DNA from 3 places in the Allobosea sp. P1_A7 genome. Region 3 is predicted to be linked to each of the others. Evidence: predicted binding sites of a transcription regulator. Region 3 holds the regulator's gene; each other region holds the start of a gene.
What was found. The regulator PhoB, encoded in region 3, activates phosphate uptake and scavenging genes when phosphate is short. The targets are predictions, from matches to a motif close to TGTCATNNANCTGTCAT.
Positions count from the first base shown of each region.

Region 1: AC1D34_RS17325 (alkaline phosphatase) is a predicted target of PhoB. The motif match lies at 3,628-3,644, and genes of this name have one in related genera.
Region 2: AC1D34_RS04980 (RNA degradosome polyphosphate kinase) is a predicted target of PhoB. The motif match lies at 2,664-2,680, and genes of this name have one in related genera.

Region 1 covers NZ_JBFTZN010000090.1:31,083-37,367, forward strand. Annotated here, with positions in the region: gene AC1D34_RS17305 (FtsX-like permease family protein) at 1-725, opposite strand, end outside; gene AC1D34_RS17310 (ABC transporter ATP-binding protein) at 722-1,384, opposite strand; gene AC1D34_RS17315 (hypothetical protein) at 1,419-1,883, opposite strand; gene AC1D34_RS17320 (alkaline phosphatase) at 1,928-2,734, opposite strand; gene AC1D34_RS17325 (alkaline phosphatase) at 2,731-3,570, opposite strand; gene AC1D34_RS17330 (SDR family NAD(P)-dependent oxidoreductase) at 3,891-4,754, opposite strand; gene AC1D34_RS17335 (hypothetical protein) at 4,676-4,888, opposite strand; gene AC1D34_RS17340 (hypothetical protein) at 5,508-5,876, shown strand; gene AC1D34_RS17345 (Hsp70 family protein) at 5,873-6,285, shown strand, end outside.
Region 2 covers NZ_JBFTZN010000018.1:57,128-65,277, forward strand. Annotated here, with positions in the region: gene ppx (exopolyphosphatase) at 1-389, opposite strand, end outside; gene AC1D34_RS04980 (RNA degradosome polyphosphate kinase) at 397-2,592, opposite strand; gene AC1D34_RS04985 (acyl-CoA desaturase) at 2,859-4,100, shown strand; gene AC1D34_RS04990 (gamma-glutamylcyclotransferase family protein) at 4,182-4,469, opposite strand; gene AC1D34_RS04995 (P-loop NTPase family protein) at 4,508-5,206, opposite strand; gene AC1D34_RS05000 (AI-2E family transporter) at 5,199-6,308, opposite strand; gene AC1D34_RS05005 (CDP-alcohol phosphatidyltransferase family protein) at 6,436-6,966, opposite strand; gene purM (phosphoribosylformylglycinamidine cyclo-ligase) at 7,108-8,150, shown strand, end outside.
Region 3 covers NZ_JBFTZN010000026.1:18,739-27,243, forward strand. Annotated here, with positions in the region: gene pstS (phosphate ABC transporter substrate-binding protein PstS) at 1-113, shown strand, start outside; partial or broken gene AC1D34_RS06775 (ABC transporter permease subunit) at 209-898, shown strand; gene pstA (phosphate ABC transporter permease PstA) at 933-1,820, shown strand; gene pstB (phosphate ABC transporter ATP-binding protein PstB) at 1,865-2,665, shown strand; gene phoU (phosphate signaling complex protein PhoU) at 2,714-3,433, shown strand; gene phoB (phosphate regulon transcriptional regulator PhoB) at 3,467-4,165, shown strand; partial or broken gene AC1D34_RS06800 (YnfA family protein) at 4,285-4,605, opposite strand; gene AC1D34_RS06805 (TIGR03862 family flavoprotein) at 4,680-5,897, shown strand; gene greA (transcription elongation factor GreA) at 5,907-6,374, opposite strand; gene AC1D34_RS06815 (DUF1801 domain-containing protein) at 6,938-7,354, shown strand; gene uvrB (excinuclease ABC subunit UvrB) at 7,540-8,505, shown strand, end outside.

The DNA of each region.
Region 1 (6,285 bases), on a different contig from region 3:
ACGACGATCGCGGGCACGCCGGGCACAGGCACGCCATCGAAGGGCGGCCCGATCGTCTCGGTGCCTGCGGCGTGTCCATTGCCGAGCCCGTGAACCTCCCAGACGCTCTCGATCGGTACCAGGATCGCGCGGTCCCAGGGCGATCCGAGCGGCGGCAGGCGGCCGACGATGGTGTAGTCGTGGCCGGCATGGCGGTGTCCGGCCTCGTCCTCATCCTCCTCGCCCGCTTTATGAGTCTGGCCGGCAACACCATGCGACGGCGTGATGCTCTCGCCGAGCCGATAGTCGACATCGGCGCCGATCAAGGCTTCGCGTTCCCTGGCGAAGAGGCGCCCCTCGCTCGGTGTGACGCGGCCCCAGCGCGTGGCAAAGGCCGCGGTCGTGCCGATGATCGGATAGCCACGTGTGACGTCGCCGAAGGCGATCGGCGCGAAGGCGGCGACACGCTCGTCCCGGGCCAGCGACTGCAGGACGCTTCCCTCCATCAGCGGGATCGCGTCGAGCTGCAGATAGACCGTCGACATCAGCAACTGGGTCTGGCTGCCGGGCGCACCGATGAGGAGGGCGAAGTCATCCGCCGCGGCGGCCGAACTCTGCCGCAGCGCCCGCTCCTGCGCGCCGATCGCCACGCCGACTGCAACCGCCAGCGCTATCAGGACGACAATCGCGGCCGCCGTCCAACGCAGGGCGCGAAGATCGGCGAGGATCATTGCGAAGGGGTTCATGCGGCCTGCTTCGCAATCGGAGACGCGGCCTTGATGTCGAGCCGATGCTTCATCCGCGCCAGGAGCGCGGCATCATGCGTGGCGCAAATCAAGGTGGCGCCGGCCTCAACGGCCGCATCGACCAGCAAGGCGCCCACCTCATCGGCATGGGCCGCATCCAGACTGGCCGTGGGTTCGTCGGCGAGGATCATGGCAGGCTGCCGGCAGACCGCGCGGGCAATCGCAACCCGCTGCTGCTCGCCACGTGAAAGTACTCCTGTCCGGCGGCGCAGATCAGTGAGACCCATGCGCGCGGCGACGGTCTTGGCATGCTCCCGCTCGGCCGGGCCAACCCTCCAGGATGAGAAGGTCGTGGGCAGCGTGATGTTGCCAAGGATGTCGAGTTCCGGGATCAGGTGGAAATCCTGGAAGACGGAGCCGAGCGTCGAGAGACGCCAGCGGTCGCGATTGCCGGGCGACAGGGAGGAGATCTCCGTCTCGCCCCATGAGACCCTGCCTGTGCTCGGCACGATCAGCCCGGCAATCAGGTGCAGAAGCGAGGTCTTGCCGGAGCCTGAGGGGCCGCGCAAACCGATATGAGCGCCGGAAGGCACTGTGAGTTCGGGAACGTCCAGCACGCGGAAAGGGCGCCCGTCGCCGCCGCGATGGTCGAGTGTCACRTTTGAAAGCCGCAATGTCCGAGCGGCGGATCGCTCAGGCGAGTGTGAAGCGGGCATCGACGAGTCTGATCTGGCTGACGAAGCCGGTTTCCTGATCCGTGGCCGAGCCTATCTCCAGCCGACCCGACACGACGACCTTGCGACCGGCGCTGACCATTGGCGTGATCTCCTTCATGAAGACGACGACGATGTCGACTGGCCAGTCGGCATCCGATTGGCAGAACGGGCAGATCGCCAGCGGCTCGCGCGTGAGCACGAAGAAGTGGCTTTCCGGCTTCAGCGGAGGCGCCATGTAGCCGGTCAGGCGTACCTCTTGTCCGCGCAGGGCCGTGACGCGGTCCGAAAACTGGAAGCCGAGCACGCCGAAGGATCTGTAGAGGCCGTCGAAGGCGATCGTGGCCGGCTCCGCCGCTCGGACATCCCTGCAAAGCAGGGCCACCGCGAGACCCGTGAGGGTCACGCGGCGGGTGGTCAGCATCTCATGGCGTTGCCGTTGCATCGCTCGTCCCTGTCGGCGGATGGCCGGCCTACTTGCCGCCTTACTTACTTGCCGCCCAGCGCCAGTGCTTCCGCCATGACGCGGAAGACATAGGTGTTGGGCTTATGGCCGCGGAACTTCTCGGCGCCCGGGCCCATCGCAGTCAGGATCACGTCGTCGGCGGAGTGGACGCCGCTATTGGCGTCGAAGGGCAGGTTGCCTGTCCGGCGCGCGGCCAGCGGGCCGGTGCRGTCCTTCTCGTTCGCGATATTGGTCTTGCCATCCGGGCCCTTGACCGCCGGCACGCGTTCGCCGGTCATGTCCGGGCGGCCGGTGTCGCAGGTGTCGGGATAGCTGCCATAGACCACTGCGAGGCGGCGCGAGGTGTCGACCTTGGTGGGGTAGCCGTCCACGTCGAGCGGGCCGTAGTTCGGCGGCACGGAGTCGGCGTAGACGCCGAGCTTGTCGCGCAGGAGCTGGCCCGGACGGTCGTCGTCATAGGTGCCGATGATCGAGATCGGATGGGCGTGATCGGGCACCACGATGATCAGGGTGTCGTTGCGGTCGCCGGCGAAGTCCTTCGCCACCGCCACCGCGTTGTCGAGCATGATCGTATCGAACACCGAACGCTCCCAGTCGAGCGAATGGCTGTACTTGTCGATGCGGGCCGACTCGACCATCAGGAAGAAACCGTCCTCGTTGCCCTTGAGCATGTCGAGCGCAGCCTTGGTTTGCTCTACCACGTCCGGCTGGTCGGGGAACTTCGAAACCGTGCCCTTCTTGGTCAGCCGCAGATCGAACGCGCCGTCGATGTTACCGGTGTTGTAGAGGCCGAGCAGCTTTTTCGAGCCGGCCGCGACAGCCGCGTTCATTTCCGTCTTGGTGGTCGCGAGCGTGTAGCCCGCCTCCTTGAACGGAACATCTTGACGATGTCGTTGAAATCCGAGCGGCGGCGGGTGTGGGCCACCATCGAAGCCGGGGTCGCGTCCTCGATTTCCGAGTTGGTGACGACGCCGATCGCCATCTTGCCGCGACGCTTGATCACCTCGGCGATGGTCTCGACCTTGGGATGGTCGAGCGTCAGGGCGTTCTTGGCGCAGTAGACGCCGAGTGCGTTGACGCAGGATTTATGGCCGGTGGTGTAGGCATGGGCGGCATTGGCGCTGTCGGTCACGATCGAGTCCGTGCCCGAGGTCGAGATCAGCGCCATGTTGGACATGTCGTCCATGGCGAGCTCGCCATTGTAGCGACCTTCGTCCCAGCCCTTGGAGAGAATGCGGGCCGCGGTGCGGTTGGCGACCGACATGCCGTCACCGATGAAGAGGATGACGTTCTTGGCGCGGCGCGGCTGGGTGGTGGCGAAGACCTCCCATTTGACCGTCGCCTTGTTGGTTCCCTGCTTCGCCTCGACGGTATAATTGCCCGCCGGAAGCGTCGCGCCACGCAGCCACAGCGCCGAATGCTTCTGGCCTTCCTCGTTCTGCATGAAGGTCGTGGCCTTGCCGAAGATTTCGGCGGCCGGCTTGCCGTTGATCGTRACCGCGACATCGGCCGAGGTCGGCGCGTTCGGGAACTCGACCTTGAAGTCGAAGCGCGAGCCCTCGAGGATTTCGGCACGGTTGATGGGATAGATCGTCTGCGCGGCGACAGGGGCCGCAGCGAAGGCGCTGCCAATTGCTACCGCATGCCAAAGCGTTCTCAGTTGCATCCCCAACCTCCGATAATCCGTGATCCCTTGGATGGGGTGAGCTAGTTGCAGCCGCACATGACAGGATGGCGACAGCCCTGCATGTTGTTGAATACCATCCGACCACGCCTGCCCCAACATCAACAGGGCATCCAGGGACGGCCTGCCCGACCGATGCGCGGTTGCACCATTCCGAAGACGGGCGACCTCGACGCCCGCGTCCCGGGCATGAGCGACGCGAGGGCGCGTCCCGAGCCGCCAGCGCGTGCCCCGATGGCCGGCCCGTGTGAGATTGCCAGGGGCCGATCGTGGCTCGACCTCAGGAGGCGCTGCGGTTTCGCCTAGCAGGCGAAGGACAACCTGGCGCCGCCGGATGCTTCGATGGACTGTCCGGTTACCCAGCGGAATTCGTCCGAGAGCACGGCTGCGATCACGGCGCCCACATCGCTGGCCTCTCCGAGACGCCCCAACCCCGTCTTCTCGACGATGGACTGAATGATCTCCGGATAGCGATCGAACGCATCGTCGCCGATCCGGGTCCTGGTGGCGCCCGGCGCAACGGCGTTCACGCGGATGCCGCGGCGGCCGAACTCCTTGGCCATGTAGCGGGTGAGTACGGTCAGGCCGCCCTTCATCGATGCATAGGCGGAATAGCCCGGCTCCATGCCGCTCTGCAGGGTCGAATTGCTCGTCACATTGACGATGGCACCGCCGTCAGCAAGCACTGGAAGCAGAGCCTGGGTCAGAAAATAGGGTCCCTTGAACAGCACCCGCATGAAGGAGTCGAAGAGCTCCTCGCTGGTGTCCTCGAACAGGGCCATCTGTCCGAAGCCCGCATTGTTGACGAGGTAGTCGAAGGAGCCTGCGTTCCATTCGCGCTGCAGCATTGCCGTTGCCTCATCCCGGAACGCCGCGAAGCTGTCGCTGCGCCCGACATCCAGGTGCAAGGGAACCGCCTTGGCGCCCCTTTGCCTCGCTGCCTCGACCACATCGCGCACGCGATCCTGGCGCTGCTGACGCCGACCGCGCGTCGTGGCGCGGTCGGCGTCAGTCGGCGTTCCGGCGCAACGGCCGGTTTGGCACGCCGCAGGGATCGAAGCTCTTCCTTCCCAGGTGAGGGATCGGCTCAGGCCTTGATCGTCGTCGACTCCTGGCTGGTCCGGCCGAACAGGTCCCGCGCCCCGACGCGATAATGCCCCTCTGATTGGGTCGCATGCAGGTAAACGCTCGACAGCAACCCGACCGGGTTGATGACCTGCCACGGCCCGTTTTCCGTCGCGCTCCAGAGCACGTCGAAGAGCTGCGCGCCGCCATGCGCCGCCGRCTCCCAGAACAGCACCGTGTTGCTGCGGCCGTTGAGGCCGCCGAAACGGCGCCTTCAGCCCTGTCGGCGCCTGAGGCACCTCGCCATCGCGCCGCACCAGGGCGACGAGCGCGGCCGAAGGCAGGGGCATGTCGAGCGGCAGCGTGCAGCTCGTCTGTGCCCCGCCAATCTGGAGATGCTCGATCGTCAGAGCTGGCTCCTGGGCGAGTCGCATCGCCTCCAACTCGACCGGGTTCGCCGGCCRCAACGCGCAGCAACGGATCATCATCGAGTCCGATGTGATGCTCCGCGCCACGACGCCGTCTGACTGCTAGAGGCAAGTTCCTCGCACGAGTCACCGTCATTTTTGCCGGTGCTGGCGTTCTCGCACGGGGCGCACGGATCAGGGCGAGGCCTGACGCTGCTGAAATGCAGCCGCTTGCAGGTATTCAGCCTTCCGACTCTGTCCGTGCTCGGGGAAGGCCAATCTCGCCATGCGGCCCATGCGCCGAGCAAGTGCGCCTCATCGGTTTGCGAAGGGGAAGAGCGTGAGCAAGCCATTGCAGTCGAATACGAATCTCATACAATTCTAGCGTGTGGCTATTTCCGGCTGCGCCGGTCATGCCAAGAGCCGTCTTACCCTACGGAAATGTCGATGGATCCCGATCAGGCGGCCAACAGGGCCGAGGACGCGCTTCTTGAGCTCGCACTTGAAAGTTGGCGTTTCCAGAAGCTCTTCGGGCGAGCGTTGTCCAAGCTGGACCCACTGGAAGCAACACGGTTCACGAACCAGCATCGATATTTCCTCGGAAAGGTCGAAAGCTGCCTGGGAGCATCGGGAATGCGCCTGGTGAACCTCGAAGGCCAGCAATTCGACACCGGGACCGCCGCCACGCCCCTCAATATTGCCGATTTTGGACCAGACGACACCTTGGTCGTCGCGGAAACGATCGATCCGATCGTGATGAATTCTGCCGGCCTGCTGCGCATGGGCACGGTCATGCTCAAGAAGGTTGGAAGATGAGCCACTACGTCGGCATTGATCTGGGCACCACCAACAGCGCAATCTGCTCCTATGACGGGGAGACCGTCCAGCTCTACAAGAGCCCCGAGCAGAACGACGTGACGCCGTCGGCGATCGCGATCGACCGGCGCGGCAACCGCTATATCGGGCAGCGGGCCTACGAGAACGCACCGCGAAATCCGGACAGCACTGCCATGCTGTTCAAGCGGCACATAGGTACCTCGACGCCAATCCGCTTGCCCTCCGTGGGCATTACCATGACACCCGAGGAATGCTCTTCCGAGATCCTTCGCACGCTGTTTGGCTATCTGCCGGAGCAGATCCGCAACGACGAGACCGTGGCCACCGTGATCACCGTGCCGGCGGCGTTCAACCAGATGCAGAAGGACGCCACGATCGAGGCTGCGCG
Region 2 (8,150 bases), on a different contig from region 3:
GAGATCACGCCGAGAGCCGACAAATAGGCTTCACGCCCCCCGGAGATCAGCTCGATCGGCTGGCCGATCGCCCGCTCGGCAAGCGCAATGAACGCAGGTCCATTGGCGGCGTCGCGTGCCGCAGCCGTCGCGATGACCCGGATATCGCGGACGTGCATCGCCTCGCAGAGAATGCGGAAGCGCACGAGCGCGCCAAGCGCCTTCTCGATGGCGTCATCGGCAAGCCGCCCGGTTGTCGCGACCTGACGGCCGAGGCCGGCCATCTCCTTCTCGTTGAAGACCTGCGCCGGCGAACGCGACAGCATCTCGTAGACGACGAGACGCACGGAGTTCGAGCCGATATCGACGATGGCGAGCGTCTCGCCGAGGCTCAGCCGCCCCGGGATCAACGCCGGGTCAAGCCTTTCTGCCGGTCCGGCGCGCAAGGCTGCGGGGGCTTGAATTGGAGAGCGATTTTCCACGTCCGGACAAACTCGGATTGGTCATGAAATATTTGTGGGCGTTGAACGACTCGTCGCTCGGCGGCGGGACAATGCGTCTTGAGCCACCATCGGGCAAGATGGTCCAGCTTTGCTCGTTGTCGAGGAAATTCGCCAGCATGATCTGCTCCAGCAATTGCTGGTGCACCGTCGGATTCTGGATCGGGGTTAACGCCTCGACGCGCCGATCGAGATTCCGCGGCATCAGATCGGCCGAGGAAATATAGAGCTTGGCCTTGGCCGAGGGCAGGCCGAAGCCGGCGCCGAAGGCATAGATCCGGGTGTGCTCGAGGAAGCGTCCGACAATCGACTTGACCCGGATGTTCTCCGACAGCCCCGGAATTCCGGGTCTCAGGCAGCAGATGCCGCGCACGACGAAGTCGATCTCCACACCGGCCTGGCTCGCATCATAGAGCGCGTCGATGATCTCGGGGTCGACCAGCGAGTTGCACTTGCCCCAGATCGCACCCTTGCGGCCTGCCTTCACATGGGCAATCTCCTCGGCGATGTCGGACAGCAGGCGCTGTTTCAGCCCCACCGGTGAGACGGACATCTGCTCCAGCTCGGCCGGCTCCGCATAGCCGGTGATGAAGTTGAAGACGCGCGCGACGTCCTGCCCCATCACCGGATCGGCGGTGAAGAAGGAGACGTCGGTGTAGATGCGCGCCGTGATCGGGTGATAATTGCCGGTCGCGATATGGCAGTAGCTGACGAGTTGGCCGGCCTCGCGCCGCACCACCATCGAGAGCTTGGCGTGGGTCTTCAGCTCGATGAAGCCATAGACGACCTGCACGCCCGCGCGCTCCAGATCCTTGGCCCAGCGAATATTCGCCTCCTCGTCGAAGCGCGCCTTGAGCTCGACCAGGGCCGTCACCGACTTGCCCGCCTCGGCAGCCTCGGCCAGCGCCCTGACGATCGGCGAGTTCGATGAGGTGCGGTAGAGCGTCTGCTTGATGGCGACGACGTTGGGGTCATGCGCCGCCTGCTGCAGGAACTGCACGACGACGTCGAAGCTTTCATAGGGGTGGTGGACGAGCAGGTCCTTCTGGCGGATCGCGGCGAAGCAATCGCCGCCATGCTCGCGAATGCGCTCGGGGAAGCGGGCGTTGTACGGCTTGAACTTGAGGTCCGGCCGGTCGACGCCGACCAGCTGCGAGAGCTCGTTCAGCCCGATCATACCATCGACCTGGACGATCTCGTCGGGATCGACCTTCAGTTCGCGCACGATCAGCCGGTGCAGATGCGGCGGCATGCCGTCGCTGACCTCGAGACGGATGACGACGCCACGGCGGCGCTGCTTCAGCATCGTCTCGAAGACGCGGACCAGATCCTCGGCCTCCTCCTCGATATCGAGGTCGGAGTCGCGAATGACGCGAAACGAGCCGGTTCCCTTGACGTCGTAGCCAGGGAATAGCTTGCCGATGAAGAGCGAGACGGTGTCTTCCAGCGTGATGAAGCGGTGCACGCCGTCGCGTGCCAGATCGGGCAGCTCGATGAAGCGGTCGATCTTCCCGGGAACCCGGATCAGCGCGTCGAGCTGCCGGCCATCGCTGATCCGCTCCAGCGCCAGCGCCAGCGTGAAGCCAAGGTTGGGGATGAAGGGAAAGGGATGCGCCGGGTCGATCGCCAATGGCGTCAGCACGGGGAAGACGAGATGGAGGAAGTGGTCCTCGAGCCAGGTGCGGTGCTGCGCACCGATGTCCTTCGGCCCCAGCAGCACGATCCGATTATCGTCCAGCTCGCGCTTGAGTTCGACCCAGCGCGCCTGCTGGTCGGCGGTAAGATCGGCCGTCGCCTTGGCGATTTCGATCAGCTGCTCGGCCGGGGTCAATCCATCCTGGCTGGGCGTGACGACACCCGCCTTGAGCTGCTCGCGCAGGCCCGAGACGCGGACCATGAAGAACTCGTCGAGATTATTGGCAGAGATCGAGAGGAAGCGGAGCTGCTCCAGCAGAGGATGGTTGCGGTTCGACGCCTCCTCCATCACCCGACGGTTGAACTGCAGCCAGGACAGCTCGCGATTGACGAAGCGGGCCGGCGAATGGCGCAGACCGATGGGACCGACCTGAGGCGCGATGTCCGCGGCCTTCACGTTTGTCGGTTCGATATTCATGAGTTTCGCCCTCGTCTCGAACGCAAGCCGGGCCGAGATCGCCCGCCTGTCAAACTTGAAGCCATCCTAGCGTGACGCTTCGATGACGGGCGAGTGCTATTCCTGCGTTGCCTCGAACCAATTGCCTTCCCCCACGTGGTTTCCTTGCCATGCTGCGGCGAGTGGCCTACTTGCGCGGCGCCGGCTCGTCCTGTTTGGTGCCGCTGGACATGCGGCCCGTGCCGCACCGAAGCGGCGAATCCGCGCGAACCCCACAGAGAGCATTCTTGAGCGACAGCACTGCCCCTCATGATGATGGCGACATCGTCTACCCATCCGCCGTTCCCTTCGTGCTGGCGCATCTCGCCTGTTTCGGGGCGCTCTGGAGCGGTGTGACCTGGACCTCGGTCTGGCTCGCGATCGGGCTGTACTGGTTGCGGATGTTCGCGGTCACCGGTGGCTATCACCGCTATTTCTCACATCGCTCCTACAAGACCAGCCGCTTCGGGCAGTTCCTGCTCGCGCTGCTGGCCCAATCGACGGCGCAGAAGAGCGTGCTCTGGTGGGCCTCCAAGCACCGTCACCATCATCGCTATGCCGATACCGAGCATGACGTGCATTCGCCGGTCATGACATCCTTCGCCTATTCGCATGTCGGCTGGATCTTCAGCCGCGATCACAGCACCTTCGACGATTCAACGATTCAGGACCTGACGAAGTTCCCCGAATTGCGCCTTTTGCACCGTTTCGAGCTGGCGCCCGCGATCCTGCTTGCCGGCCTCTGCTTCGCGATCGGCGGCTGGGCCGGCCTGATCGTTGGCTTCTTCTGGTCGACGGTTGCGGTCTATCACGCGACATTCTGCATCAACTCGCTCGCGCATGTGCATGGCGACAAGGACTATGTGACCGGCGACGAGAGCCGCAACAACTGGTGGCTGGCGATCATCACCATGGGCGAAGGCTGGCACAACAACCACCACGCCTATCAGTACAGCGTGCGTCAGGGCTTCCGCTGGTGGCAGTGGGACCCGACCTATTACGTGATCCTCGGTCTCTCGAAGATCGGCGCGGTCTGGGACCTGAAGGCGCCGCCGCAGGCCGTCGTCGATCGTTCGCAGGCCCTGCCGCCGCGCGTCATCGAACGCTCTGCCGAGCGGCTTGCGGCTTCGGTGCCGCTGGACCGCGTCGTCAGCGCCTTCCGGGAAGCCTATGCGGCGAGCCCTGCCCTGTCGGAGCTGCATCTGCCGACGATGACGCTCGCCGATTTGCGCGAAGCGCTCGCCGAACTGCAGCAACGTGCGGGTGACCGGCTGGCCGAAATGCAGCAGCAGGCCCAGGACGCCGTTGCGCAATGGCATCTGCCGGTCCTGCCGAGCCGCGAGGAGCTCAGCGAGAAGGCGGCCGCGATGTTCGTGCGGACGCCCTCGCTCGACGCGATCGCAGCCCGTGCGCATGAACTTCTGATCGAGGCCATGCATGCACGCCTCGTTGGGCCGTCGGCCAAGTCGGCTTCGGAAGGCGCGGCCTGAACGTTCGATTCAGGACGCGTCCGCAGCCCGGACATAGACGAACGCCTCGGTCCCGGATCTGAGCCACACCGCAATCCGGCGCTAATCCGAGACCTCGTAGGAATCGGCCGCGGCGAGCTCCGCGGCTGTGATGTTGAAGACGGTTCCGGCCACTTCGTCGGCAGGATTGCCGGACCGGGTCACGATCGGATGATGCGTCTCGCGGCTGGTGGCGATCACCTCCGGATCGGGGATCTCGACCATTGTGCGGGCGAAGCCGACAAGGGCGTCGTCACGGCCTTCGAGCTCTCGGCCGAATGTGGCGAGCTGGACGTTCCTCTGGCGCAATGTGCCGTAGGAAAACAGCCGGATCTCACGTCCGTCGGCCATACCGCTCTCCTTCCAACCTGCCTGGCTGCGCCGCCTGTTCAGTTCGCATCATCCGGAAAGAGGTCCGCCAGGACCTCGCCGGCCAGGGCGCGCGTGACGCGCCGCCCGCGTTCCAGCGAAAGCCTGTCGAGCGCGTCGACCAGTGCACGCGCCGCGGCAAACGAGCGCTCCATCCGCAGCGTCAGCGCTTCGATGATGCCGGCATCGACGATGAGCTGCCGGTCGATGAAGAGCTTGACCAGCAGCGCCCGCAGCAGCGCATCGTCCGGCGGCGCGATCGTCGCATGGGGCGCCAGCCGCAGGCGCGACAACAGGTCGGGAATACGTACGCCCCATTGATCGGGAGCTGCGCGTGCGGTCAGCAGCAGCGAGCCCCGCTTCGCCTTGATCGCGTTCAAGAGGTGGAACAGGGCGGCTTCGTCGCGAGGCCCTCTGTCGCAATCCTCGACGACGAGCGCCCCTCCGGAGATCAGGTGCGGCACGTTCTCCTCGGTCACCTCGGAGACGGGCACGACCCAGGCATGGGCCGCCTTGGCCCAGATCGCCGCGAGATGGGTCTTTCCCGCCCCTTCCGGGCCAACCAGGCGCAGCCAGGCCTCGGGCCAGTGCGGCCAGGCCTCGATCATCCCATAGGCGGCTTCGTTGGACGGGCCGATCAGGAAATCCTCGACGCCGTGGCGGCTGTCGACGGGCAGGTCGAAGGCGAGCTGACGCGGGCGGCTTGTATGGTCAGACATCGGCTCCGAGACGCTTGCGGACTTCGGCGGACTTCGAAACATCGCCGCCATGATAGATGTTGCTCGCCAGATACTGCCGAAGCGCGAAACGGCTCAAGACCCCGATGACTGCCGCCAAGGGAACCGCAAGCAGGAGCCCGACGAAGCCGAAGAGAGAGCCGAAGGCAAGCAGCGCGAACATCAGCCAGACCGGATGCACGCCGATCGAGTCGCCGACGAGCTTCGGCTGCAGGATGTTGCCTTCGATGAACTGACCGGCGGCAAAGACGCCGAGCGTCACCAACGGCCAGGTCCACTCCGGCCAGAACTGCACGATCGCGACGCCGACCGACAGCACGAGGCCCGTCAGCGAGCCGACATAGGGGATGAAGGAGAGGAAGCCGCTGATGATGCCGATGAGCGCGCCGAAGTTGACGCCGACGATGCTCAATCCGACGGCATAGAAGGTCCCGAGCAGGATGCAGAGCAGCGCCTGGCCGCGCAGGAAGCCGGCGATCGCCTTATCCATCTCGCTCAGCAGGCCGCGGATGGTGTCGCGATGGTCGAGCGGCAACCAGCTGTCGACGGTCGCGCACATGCGGTCCCAGTCGACCAGCAGATAGAAGGCGATGACGGGGGTCAGAACCAGCAGCGAGAACACGCCGATGATCGCGGTCCCCCCGGACCAGAGCGATTGCAGGACACTGCCGACCCATTTGGTTGCTTCGCCGACGAGATTTCCGAGTGAATTCTGGGCATCCTGGGCAAGCTTGCCACCACCCAGCTTCTCGAGGAGCGGCGCCCCCCGCTCCAGGATCAGCGTTTGCAGCTTGGCAGCGACCTCGGGCATCCGCGCGACGAAGCCGGCGAGCTGCTGGCCGAGCAAGGGCATCAGCAGCACGAGCGACAGCACGAAGATCAGAAGGAAGACGATCAGGATGACAATCGTCGCGGCCAGACGGCTCATTCCGAGCCGCTCGAGCCGATCCGCAAGGGGGTCGAGCAGATAGGCCAGCGCCAGCGCCGCGATGAATGGCAGCAGCACGTCGCGCAGCAAGACCAGGCACAGCACGAAGACTGCGAGCGAGATCAGCCAGAAACCGATTTGGCGTTGCAACGACATGAACAGGCAGTCCCCGGCGGATTCCGCGATGCGAGATCATCGACCGCGTCCACGAAGATGGGTGAACACGGAGCAAGTTCCAAGCCGCAGCACTGAAACGGACGCAATGGCGCCCGCTCGCCGCAGGTCAGGCCGCCATATGGCGCAGCCAGAACGCGAGATAGGCCGCCATTGATCCCAGCGTCAATACGGCGACCAGGAGTTGGCCGACATCGATCGCCGGCCCGGGATCGACCCCGAAGGCTTTGCTCCCGAGCATCAGCGCGGCGAAAATGAGCTGTGCTGCCGTGTTGAGCTTGCTGACCACGAAAGGAGCGATCTCGACGGGTTTTTCCATCACCCAGGACAGGATCACGGCGGAGACGATCATCAGGTCGCGCGAGACCACCAGGACGACCAGCCAGACCGGGATAGCCCCGACCAGCGCAAGCGTGATGTAGATCGAGACGATCAACGCCTTGTCCGCGACGGGGTCGAGATAGGCGCCGAGCTCGCTGGTCATGCCGAAGCGCTTGGCGATGAATCCATCGACCGCGTCCGAGACGCCGGCCGCCACGAAGAGGATGAAGGCCGTCTCCCAGCGTCCATTGGTGATCATCACCACGACGAGCGGCACCAGAAACAGCCGGCCGATGGTGATGAGGTTGGGAAGGGTCATGCTCTTCCGGATTCGCAGCGCTGTCCTGTGCGACGCTAGAGCCCGAAACGGTGCACCGGCAAGGCCGAATCCGTCATAGCGGCTTGCAAGGCGCGGCTGGCTTGCCTATCGCTCGCGCGAACGGAATGAAAGCCGAGGACCATGAGCAAGCCAGGAGCGAACGGACTGACCTATGCGCAGGCGGGCGTCGACATCGATGCCGGCAACGCGATGGTCGATGCCATCAAGCCGCTGGTGCGTGCCACGCGCCGCCCCGGTGCCGATGCGGAGATCGGAGGCTTCGGCGGCCTCTTCGATCTGAAGGCTGCGGGCTTCAATGACCCGATCCTGGTCGCCGCCAATGACGGCGTCGGCACGAAGGTCAAGATCGCGATCGAAAGCGGGCGGCATTCGACGATCGGCATCGACCTCGTCGCGATGTGCGTCAACGACCTGATCGTGCAGGGCGCCGAGCCGCTGCTGTTCCTCGACTATTACGCTACCGGCAAGCTCGATCCGCAGGTCGGCGTCGAGATCGTGCGCGGCATCGCCGATGGCTGCCGGCAAGCCGGCTGCGCGCTGATCGGCGGCGAAACTGCCGAGATGCCCGGCATGTATGCCGAGAAGGATTATGACCTCGCGGGCTTCGCGGTCGGCGCCGCCGAGCGCGGGGCACTGCTGCCGCGTGCGGATCTCGTGCCCGGCGACGTGGTCTTCGGCCTGCCCTCCTCCGGCGTCCATTCCAACGGCTACTCGCTGGTCCGGCGCATTGTCGCTCTGTCGGGACTGAGCTGGGAGGCTCCCGCCCCCTTCGCACCTGAGACCAGCCTCGCCGAAGCGCTGCTCGTGCCGACACGCATCTATGTAAAGCCCTTGCTGGCTGCGCTGAAGGCGACGGCGGGCATCAAGGCCCTTGCCCACATCACGGGTGGCGGCTTCCCCGACAATATTCCGCGCGTGCTGCCCGAAGGGCTCGGCGTTGCGCTCGATCTTGCGGCCATTCCGGTTCCGCCAGTCTTCGGCTGGCTTGCCAAGGTCGGCGGTGTTGCCGAGCGCGAGATGCTTCGCACCTTCAATTGCGGTATCGGCATGATCGTCACCGCTGAAGCCGGCAAGGCCGGCGAGGTCGAGGCCGCCCTGAGGGACGCCGGCGAAGCGCCGGTGCGGCTTGGCGAGATCGTCCCGGTCGCGGCCGGCGAAGAGCC
Region 3 (8,505 bases):
GCGACAAGCTCGCGCTCGATCTCGACTACGTGCCGCTCCCGGCCAACGTCAAGGATCAGGTCCGCGCCGCCTGGAAGGGCGCCACCGACCCGGCTGGCAAGCCGATCTTCTGATCCATGCTATGACGCGAGGCGGGTTGTTCCCGCCTCGCGTTCGACTTTGTGAGACCCGTTTCCTCGTGCTTCTTATGCGACCGGAGTAACCACGGATGGCTGCCGTGACAGACCAGATGGCCGCGCCCGGCGCGCCCGCCATTCGCCGCACTCCAAAGGGCACCTTCGACATTGTCTTCCGCAATGCCAGCCGGGCCGCCGCGCTCTTCGTGCTGGTGCTGCTCGCGGGCATCATCGCCTCGATGATCATCGGCGGCTGGCCCGCCTTCCGCGAATTCGGCCTTGGTTTCATCACATCCAGCGTCTGGGACACCCAGAACGAGCAGTATGGCGCCTGGCCTGCCATCGTCGGCACCTTGTCGACCGCGCTGATCGCGCTGGTCCTTGGCGTGCCGCTCTCGCTCGGCATCGCCGTCTACCTCACCCAGCTCGCGCCGCCCTGGTTCAAGCGCCCGGTCTCAACGACGATCGAGCTGCTCGCCGCCGTGCCCTCGATCATTTACGGCATGTGGGGTCTCTTCGTTTTCGTGCCGCTCTTCGCGGCCTATGTGCAGATCCCGGTCTCGAACATCGTCGAAGGCATTCCGCTGGTCGGCACCGTGCTGTATTCGCGCTCGCCCTCGGGGCTCGGCATCCTGACGGCCGGCATCATCCTCGCCTTCATGATCATCCCCTTCATCGCCTCGATCACCCGCGACATGCTGGAGCAGATCCCGTCCGTGCTGCGTGAGAGCGCCTATGGCATCGGCGCCACGCCCGTCCTCGTGATCGCGCGTATCCTTGTCGCGCGCGTCAAGTCCTTCTGAGCGGAGCCTGGCCATGAACAGCGCCGTCACCCCGCCCGCAACGACGCCTCATCAGGTCTGGGGCCGCGTCCGCCCCGCGCGTCGCACCGCGGATCGGGCGATGAAGATCATCGCCACCAGCTTCACCCTTCTCGCCATCTTCGTGCTGTTCTGGATTCTCGGCATGCTGCTCGTGAAGGGGATCGGCGGGCTCTCCGTCGCGACCTTCACCCAGGTCACGCCCGGTCCCGGCAGCGAGGGGGGCGGCCTTGCCAACGCCATTGTCGGCTCGATCGTGCTGACCTTCCTCGGCATCGCCGTGGCGACGCCGGTGGGCGTGCTCGCCGGCACCTACCTTGCCGAATACGGCAAGGGCTCCAAGCTCGCGGACTTGATCCGTTTCATCAACGACATCCTGCTCTCCGCGCCGTCGATCCTGATCGGCCTCTTCGTCTACGTCATCCTGGTCGAGCCATTCCGCGGCTATTCCGGCTGGGCCGGCGGCGTGGCGCTGGGCATCATCGCGATCCCGGTGATCGTACGCACCACCGAGGACATGCTGCGCCTCGTGCCGAGCTCGTTGCGTGAAGCCGGTGCTGCGCTCGGCGCCCCGCCTTCGGTCGTCATCACCAGCGTGACCTGGCGGGCGGCGAAATCCGGCATGGTCACCGGTATCCTGCTGGCCCTGGCGCGCATCGCCGGCGAGACGGCGCCGCTGATCTTCACTGCGCTGAACAACAATTTCTGGTTCTCGCCCAGCCTCGTCGGCGGCGTCTCCAACCTGCCGGTGACGATCTACCAGTTCGCCTCCGCCCCCTATGAGAACTGGCAGCAGCTCGCCTGGGCCGGTTCGCTGATCATCACCGTCTCGATCCTGTGCCTCTCGCTTATCGCCCGCCGTATCGTGCGGGGCGGCAAATGAACGGCCTTAAACCCTCGTCGCGTTCGATCTGAAGGAACAAGTCGATGCTTTCGACGCTGGAACTGAGCCCGCAAGCGCTTGATGCCGAGGCCCCCGTCCGGATCGCGGTCAAGAACCTCGATTTCTACTACGGCGAGCACAAGGCGCTGAAGAACATCAATCTCGACTTCCGGGACCGCCATGTCACGGCCCTGATCGGACCGTCGGGCTGCGGCAAGTCGACCCTGCTGCGCATTTTCAACCGGATCTACTCGCTTTATCCCGAGCAGCGCGCCACCGGCGAGATCCTGCTCGACGGCCGCAACGTCATCAGCAACGATATCGATGTGAACGAGCTGCGCTCGCGCGTCGGCATGGTGTTCCAGAAGCCGACGCCCTTCCCGATGTCGATCTACGACAATGTCGCATTCGGCATCCGCCTCTACGAGAAGCCGCCGAAATCCGAGCTCGATGACCGCGTCGAGGGTGCGCTGCGCCGTTCCGCGCTCTGGGACGAGGTCAAGGACAAGCTGAAGACCTCCGGCATGGGCCTGTCCGGCGGCCAGCAGCAGCGCCTCTGCATTGCGCGGACCATTGCCCAGAAGCCGGAAGTCATCCTGTTCGACGAGCCGACCTCGGCGCTCGATCCGATCTCGACCGGCAAGATCGAGGACCTGCTCGAGCAGCTCAAGACCGACTTCACCATCGTCATCGTCACCCACAACATGCAGCAGGCGGCGCGTATCTCGCAGTACACCGCCTTCATGTATCTCGGTGAGGTGATCGAATTCGACGCCACCAACACCATCTTCATGAACCCGCACAAGAAGCAGACGCAGGACTACGTCACCGGCMGCTTCGGCTGAACCGGCGCCCAGCCTTCCAACTGCTTTGCCGACAAAGGATACGCCGCGATGACTGATCACATCGTCCGCTCATATGATGCCGATCTCGAGGGGATCCGCCGCAGCCTGGCCGAGATGGGGGGCATGTCGGAGCGCATGCTCGGCGATTCGACAGTCGCCCTGGTGCGCCGCGACACCGGGCTGGCACAGAAGGTCATCAGCGCCGACCAGCGCCTCGACAATCTGCAGCGCGAGGTAGAGGAGAAGGCGGTGCTCACCATCGCCCGGCGCCAGCCGCTCGCCAACGACCTGCGCGAGCTGATCTCCGCCATCCGCATCGCCGCCGATATCGAGCGTGTCGGCGATCTCGCCAAGAATATCGCCAAGCGCGCGGTCGCCATCTCCGGCCAGTTCCAGCCGCCGTCGCGCGCGGTCGTCGGCCTCGAGCATATGAGCCGCCTGGTTCAGGCCCAGCTCAAGGACGTGCTCGACGCTTACGCCGTCAGCAACGAGCAGAAGGCCATGGAGGTCTGGCGCCGCGACGATGAGATCGACGCGCTCTATACCTCGCTCTTCCGCGAGCTGCTCACCTATATGATGGAAGACCCGCGCAACATCACCTTCTGCACGCATCTCCTGTTCTGCGCCAAGAATGTCGAGCGCATCGGCGACCACACCACCAACATCGCCGAGACGATCCACTATCTCGTCACGGGCGAAGCCTTGGACGCAGCCCGCCCGAAGCTCGACACGACCAACATCCTTCTGGACGCCGCCACCGGTGAGTGACCGGCGCCCGACACCTTTGGGACCGAGTGAGACATGCCTGCACGCATCCTGATCGTTGAGGACGAAGAGCCGCTGACCCTGTTGCTGCGCTACAACCTCGAAGCCGAAGGCTTCGAGGTTGACAGCGTCGCGCGTGGCGACGATGCCGAGCTGCATCTGCGCGATCATACGCCGGACCTCGTGCTGCTCGACTGGATGCTGCCCGGCCTTTCCGGCATCGAGCTCTGCCGGCGGCTGCGGACCCGTCGCGATACCGAGCGGGTGCCGATCATCATGCTCACCGCCCGCGGCGAAGAGACCGAGCGTGTGCGCGGCCTTGCCACCGGGGCCGACGACTATGTCGTCAAGCCGTTCTCGCTGCCCGAGCTGATCGCCCGCATTCAAGCGCTGCTGCGCCGCGCCAAGCCGGGTCATGTCGCCGGCCTGCTGGCCGCCGGCGATCTCGAGCTCGACCGCACCACCCGCCGTGTCCGCCGCTCAGGGAGCGAGCTGCATCTCGGCCCGACCGAGTTCCGCCTGCTCGAGTTCCTGATGCAGGCGCCGGGGCGGGTCTATTCCCGGGCCCAGCTGCTCGACGCGGTCTGGGGCCGCGACGTCTATATCGACGAGCGCACCGTCGACGTCCATGTCGGCCGGCTGCGCAAGGCGATCACCCCTGACAACGCCAAGGATCCGCTGCGGACCGTTCGCGGTGCCGGCTACGCCTTCGACGAGACCTTTGCGCGGAGCTGAGACTTGGATTATCGGGGACTTGGATCATCGGGCCGGATATCGAATCCGCCCGACGATCTAACCGTCTATGGTTGCATCGGCCTTCCCGAAAACCGCAATCCACCTTTCGGGCCGATACCCTAGCGCGGCCCTGCGATGATGATCGCCGCGCCGGCGAGGCAGATCAGCCCGCCGGCAATGTCCCAGCGGTCGGGGCGAAAGCCTTCCACGGCCCAGAGCCAGACGAGCGAACTGACGATGTAGACGCCGCCATAGGCGGCATAGGCCCGTCCGGCGGCTTCGCTCTCCGCCAGCGTCAGCAGCCAGGCGAACAGGGCGAGCGAAAACAGTCCGGGTACGAGCCACCAGATGGGCTTGCCGAGCCGGAGCCAGCCTCAGAACGCGAAACAGCCGGCGATTTCGAGAATGGCTGCGCCGAAATAAGCGGCGATGGTCGGCATGGTTTGTCCCTGTCGATGGCCTTCGGGGCGGGATTACCCTTGACCGCAGGGCGCGCTGACGGCAAGCCGGACCGATGCCCACACATCACATCGCCATCATTGGAGCAGGGCCCTCCGGGCTGATCGCGGCCGAGCGCCTCGCGGTGGCCGGCCACGCGGTCACGATCTACGATCGCATGCCCTCGCCGGCCCGCAAATTCCTGCTGGCCGGGCGAGGCGGATTGAACCTCACCCATTCCGAACCGCTCGACGGCTTCCTGGCCCGCTATCGCGATGCGCAAGCCTGGCTGGAGCCGGCCATTCGCGCCTTCCCGCCACAATCCCTGCGTGACTGGGCCGATGCGCTCGGGCAGGACACGTTCGTCGGCAGCAGCGGCCGCGTCTTCCCGCGCGCCATGAAGGCCTCGCCCTTGCTGCGGGCATGGCTGCGCCGGCTCGAGGGCCTCGGTGTCAGCTTCGCGCCTGGTCATCGCTGGACCGGCTGGAGCGAAGCGGGAGCTCTGACGTTCCGGAGCCGCGATGGCGCCGATGTCGAGGCGCGGCCCGACGCGACGCTGCTCGCGCTCGGCGGTGCGAGCTGGCCACGGCTGGGTTCGGATGGTGGCTGGGCACCCTTGCTGGCGGCGCGCGGCGTTGCGATTGCGCCGCTGCGCCCGGCCAATGGCGGTTTCACGGTCGATTGGTCCCAGACCATGCGAGAGCGTTTTGCCGGAGTACCGTTGAAGCGCATCGTCCTGAGCTTCGGCGGCCAATCCGTGCCCGGCGAGGCGATGATCGATGCAACGGGTCTGGAAGGCGGCGCGGTCTATGCACTCTCTGCCCCGATTCGCGAGACGATCCTGCGCGAGGGCAGGGCGGTCATCACCATCGATCTGCGGCCCGATCACGAGGCGGCGCTGCTGGTCCAGCGCCTCGCGCATCGTCGCAAGGGCGTGACGCTGAGCAATCATCTGCGCAAGGCTGCAGGTCTTGCTCCATCCGCGATTGCGCTGCTGCGCGAAGCGGCGAAGGGGCCGCTCCCCGAAGACGCGGAGAGGCTGGCCGCACTGATCAAGGCCGCGCCTCTGGTGCTGACCGGTCTCAGGCCGATCGAGCGGGCGATCTCCACCGCCGGTGGCGTCGCCGCCGCCGAGATCGAGGAAGGCTTCATGCTGAAACGCTTGCCCGGTACCTTTGTCGCAGGCGAGATGCTGGATTGGGAGGCGCCGACCGGCGGCTATCTGCTGCAGGCCTGTTTCGCGACCGGAGTCGCAGCTGCAGCAGGGATTCAGGCCTGGCTCGCGGATAGCTGAACGATCGCCTCAGGCGATCGCGATGATCTCGACCGCCTCAGTGCCGATGCTGACGCTCTCGCCAATGCCCTTGCCCATCAGCGCGCTCGCCAACGGCGCGACATAGGGCAGCGTTCCGTGTGCCGGATCGGCCTCGTCCTCGCCGACCAGCCGCCAGTTCTGCTCGCGCCCATCGGCCCGGCGGATCGTCACTGTCGAGCCGAAGCGGACGATGTCGTGCCTTTCCTGCGCAGGGGCCAGCTTGGCGCTGGCGCGCCGCGCCGCCCAGTAGCGGAACTCGCGCCGCGTCTGAGCGATCTCTGTGCGGTCGCCTCCGGCCAGCGCCGCCGCGTGTTCGTCATGCCAGCGCGCCAGCTGGGCCTCGATCTGTGCGAGCCCTTCAGGCGTCACGAGGTTCGGGTGAGGCGAGACTGGCCGGTCCGGCAGCTCGTCCAGGGTCCCTCTTTCCTCGGCTTCCTTGACGAAGGCGCGAGTCATTCTGGCCTCCTCCTATTGATCTCGGCACATCCGGCGAACCGGACCACAGCTTTCAGTGTTACGTCCTCACGACTGCTTGCGATGCAGCGCCAACCCGATGCTGGAATCTGAAGCGGCGACCACTTGGAGATGGGGATCAGGCACTGCCGAAGACAAGACCCGAACAGTCTACACCCCCGTGTCCGGCCGCACCATCAAGAGCAGAGCCATCGCGCGCTGCCCCTGGCCCCCGATCACGAGCGCAGTCCCGTTCCCAAGGGGGCAGCCGATGCCGGAAGAGCGCCGCGCTTGCGTCGGGCCGTCCGTCGCGGCCACCTTGATCCTGAGTTGCGAGACCCGACGGCGATCGTTGCGCGCGCAGGCTTCGATTGACTGACGTATAGCCCAATGATTATGAATGCAGATCAATAGCCAGAGAGTTATGCGTTGTGATCCGTGCAGACACACCGTGCTCTCCAAGACGTTTACCGGCCGGCCCAGCCTCTTCGAGAGGTTGCGCTGCGATCTCGAGCAGACGGTTGGCCCGATCCCAGAAGCGAGAGTTCCGGAGAGAAGGGAAGATCATGAGCCAGAGCGAGTCCCAGAACGAAAACTCCCCGTCTCGGATGATCGACGAGCGGATCACCGAGCTGGGCGACTGGCGAGGCAAGATGCTCTCCCAGCTCCGCGTATGGATCAGGCAAGCCGATCCTGAGGTGGTAGAGGAGTGGAAATGGCGAGGGGTTCCGGTGTGGTCCCACGACGGATTGATCTGCACTGGGGAGACCTACAAGAGCGTCGTCAAAATGACCTTTGCCAAGGGGGCCTCACTCGACGACCCATCGGGCCTCTTCAATTCCAGTCTGGATGGCAACACCAGGCGGGCCATCGACATCCACGAGGGTGAGACGATTGACGAAGGGGCATTGAAGGCTCTCATTCGCGCAGCCGTGACCCTCAACACGTCCGGCGGCTGCGGCAAGACCAAGTCCCGCGGATAAGCCTCGCTCCGTCTCGATATGCGCCGGCGCGCGATGAAAGCCGGACTTGCATCGCGCCCACCCCCGGGACCGCTTCAATCCGGCTTCTCCTGCCACGGTGTACTCCTGTCACCTGCTGTCAGTTATCCGCCTGCTGCGACGGCGTACCCCTCGCGCTCCGCCCGGTTTCGCCCCATATTGCCGCCATGCCGAAAAGCTCCGACACGACCGCCAAGGCTAAGCCTGCAAAAAAGCCCGCCTCCGCGCGCACGCCGAACTCCAAGGCCACCAAGCCCGAGTTGAAGCCGCTCGAGGGCTATCTCGCCGATCTGCTCAATCCCGCGATCAACCGCGGCAGGGCGGTCCCGGGCGGCGCCTCCGGTTTCAGCGACCAGCCGCAGGCCGGTTATGGCGAGCCGCGCCCCGGCGACACCAAGCTGAAGAAAAAGCCGAAGAAAGGCGACGCGGCCTCTGCCTTCGGCGAGGCCGAGGGCGAGACCGCTGCCTCCGTCACCGCGCATTCGCTGCAGCACCTGCTCGAGTCCGGCAGCCCCTTCATCGATCCCGGCAAGCCCTGGACGCCGCATCGCCCGGCCCGCCCGGACAAGTCCGAGGGCGGCATCGCCTTCCGCATGCAGTCGGATTTCGAGCCGGCTGGTGACCAGCCGACCGCGATCGCCGATCTCGTCGACGGCGTCGCACGGCAGGAGCGCGACCAGGTCCTGCTCGGCGTTACCGGCTCCGGCAAGACCTTCACGATGGCCAAGGTGATCGAGGAGACGCAGCGCCCGGCTCTGATCCTCGCCCCGAACAAGACGCTGGCCGCACAGCTCTACGGTGAATTCAAGAGTTTCTTCCCCGACAACGCGGTGGAGTACTTCGTCTCCTACTACGACTACTATCAGCCGGAGGCCTACGTCCCGCGTTCGGACACGTTTATCGAGAAGGAATCCTCGATCAACGAGCAGATCGACCGCATGCGCCACTCGGCCACGCGCTCGCTGCTGGAGCGCGACGACGTCATCATCGTCGCCAGCGTCTCCTGCATCTACGGCATCGGCTCGGTCGAGACCTATACGGCGATGACCTTCGCCATCAAACTCGGCGAGCGCATCGAGCAGCGTCAGCTCATCGCCGATCTCGTCGCCCTGCAATACAAGCGCACGCTTGGC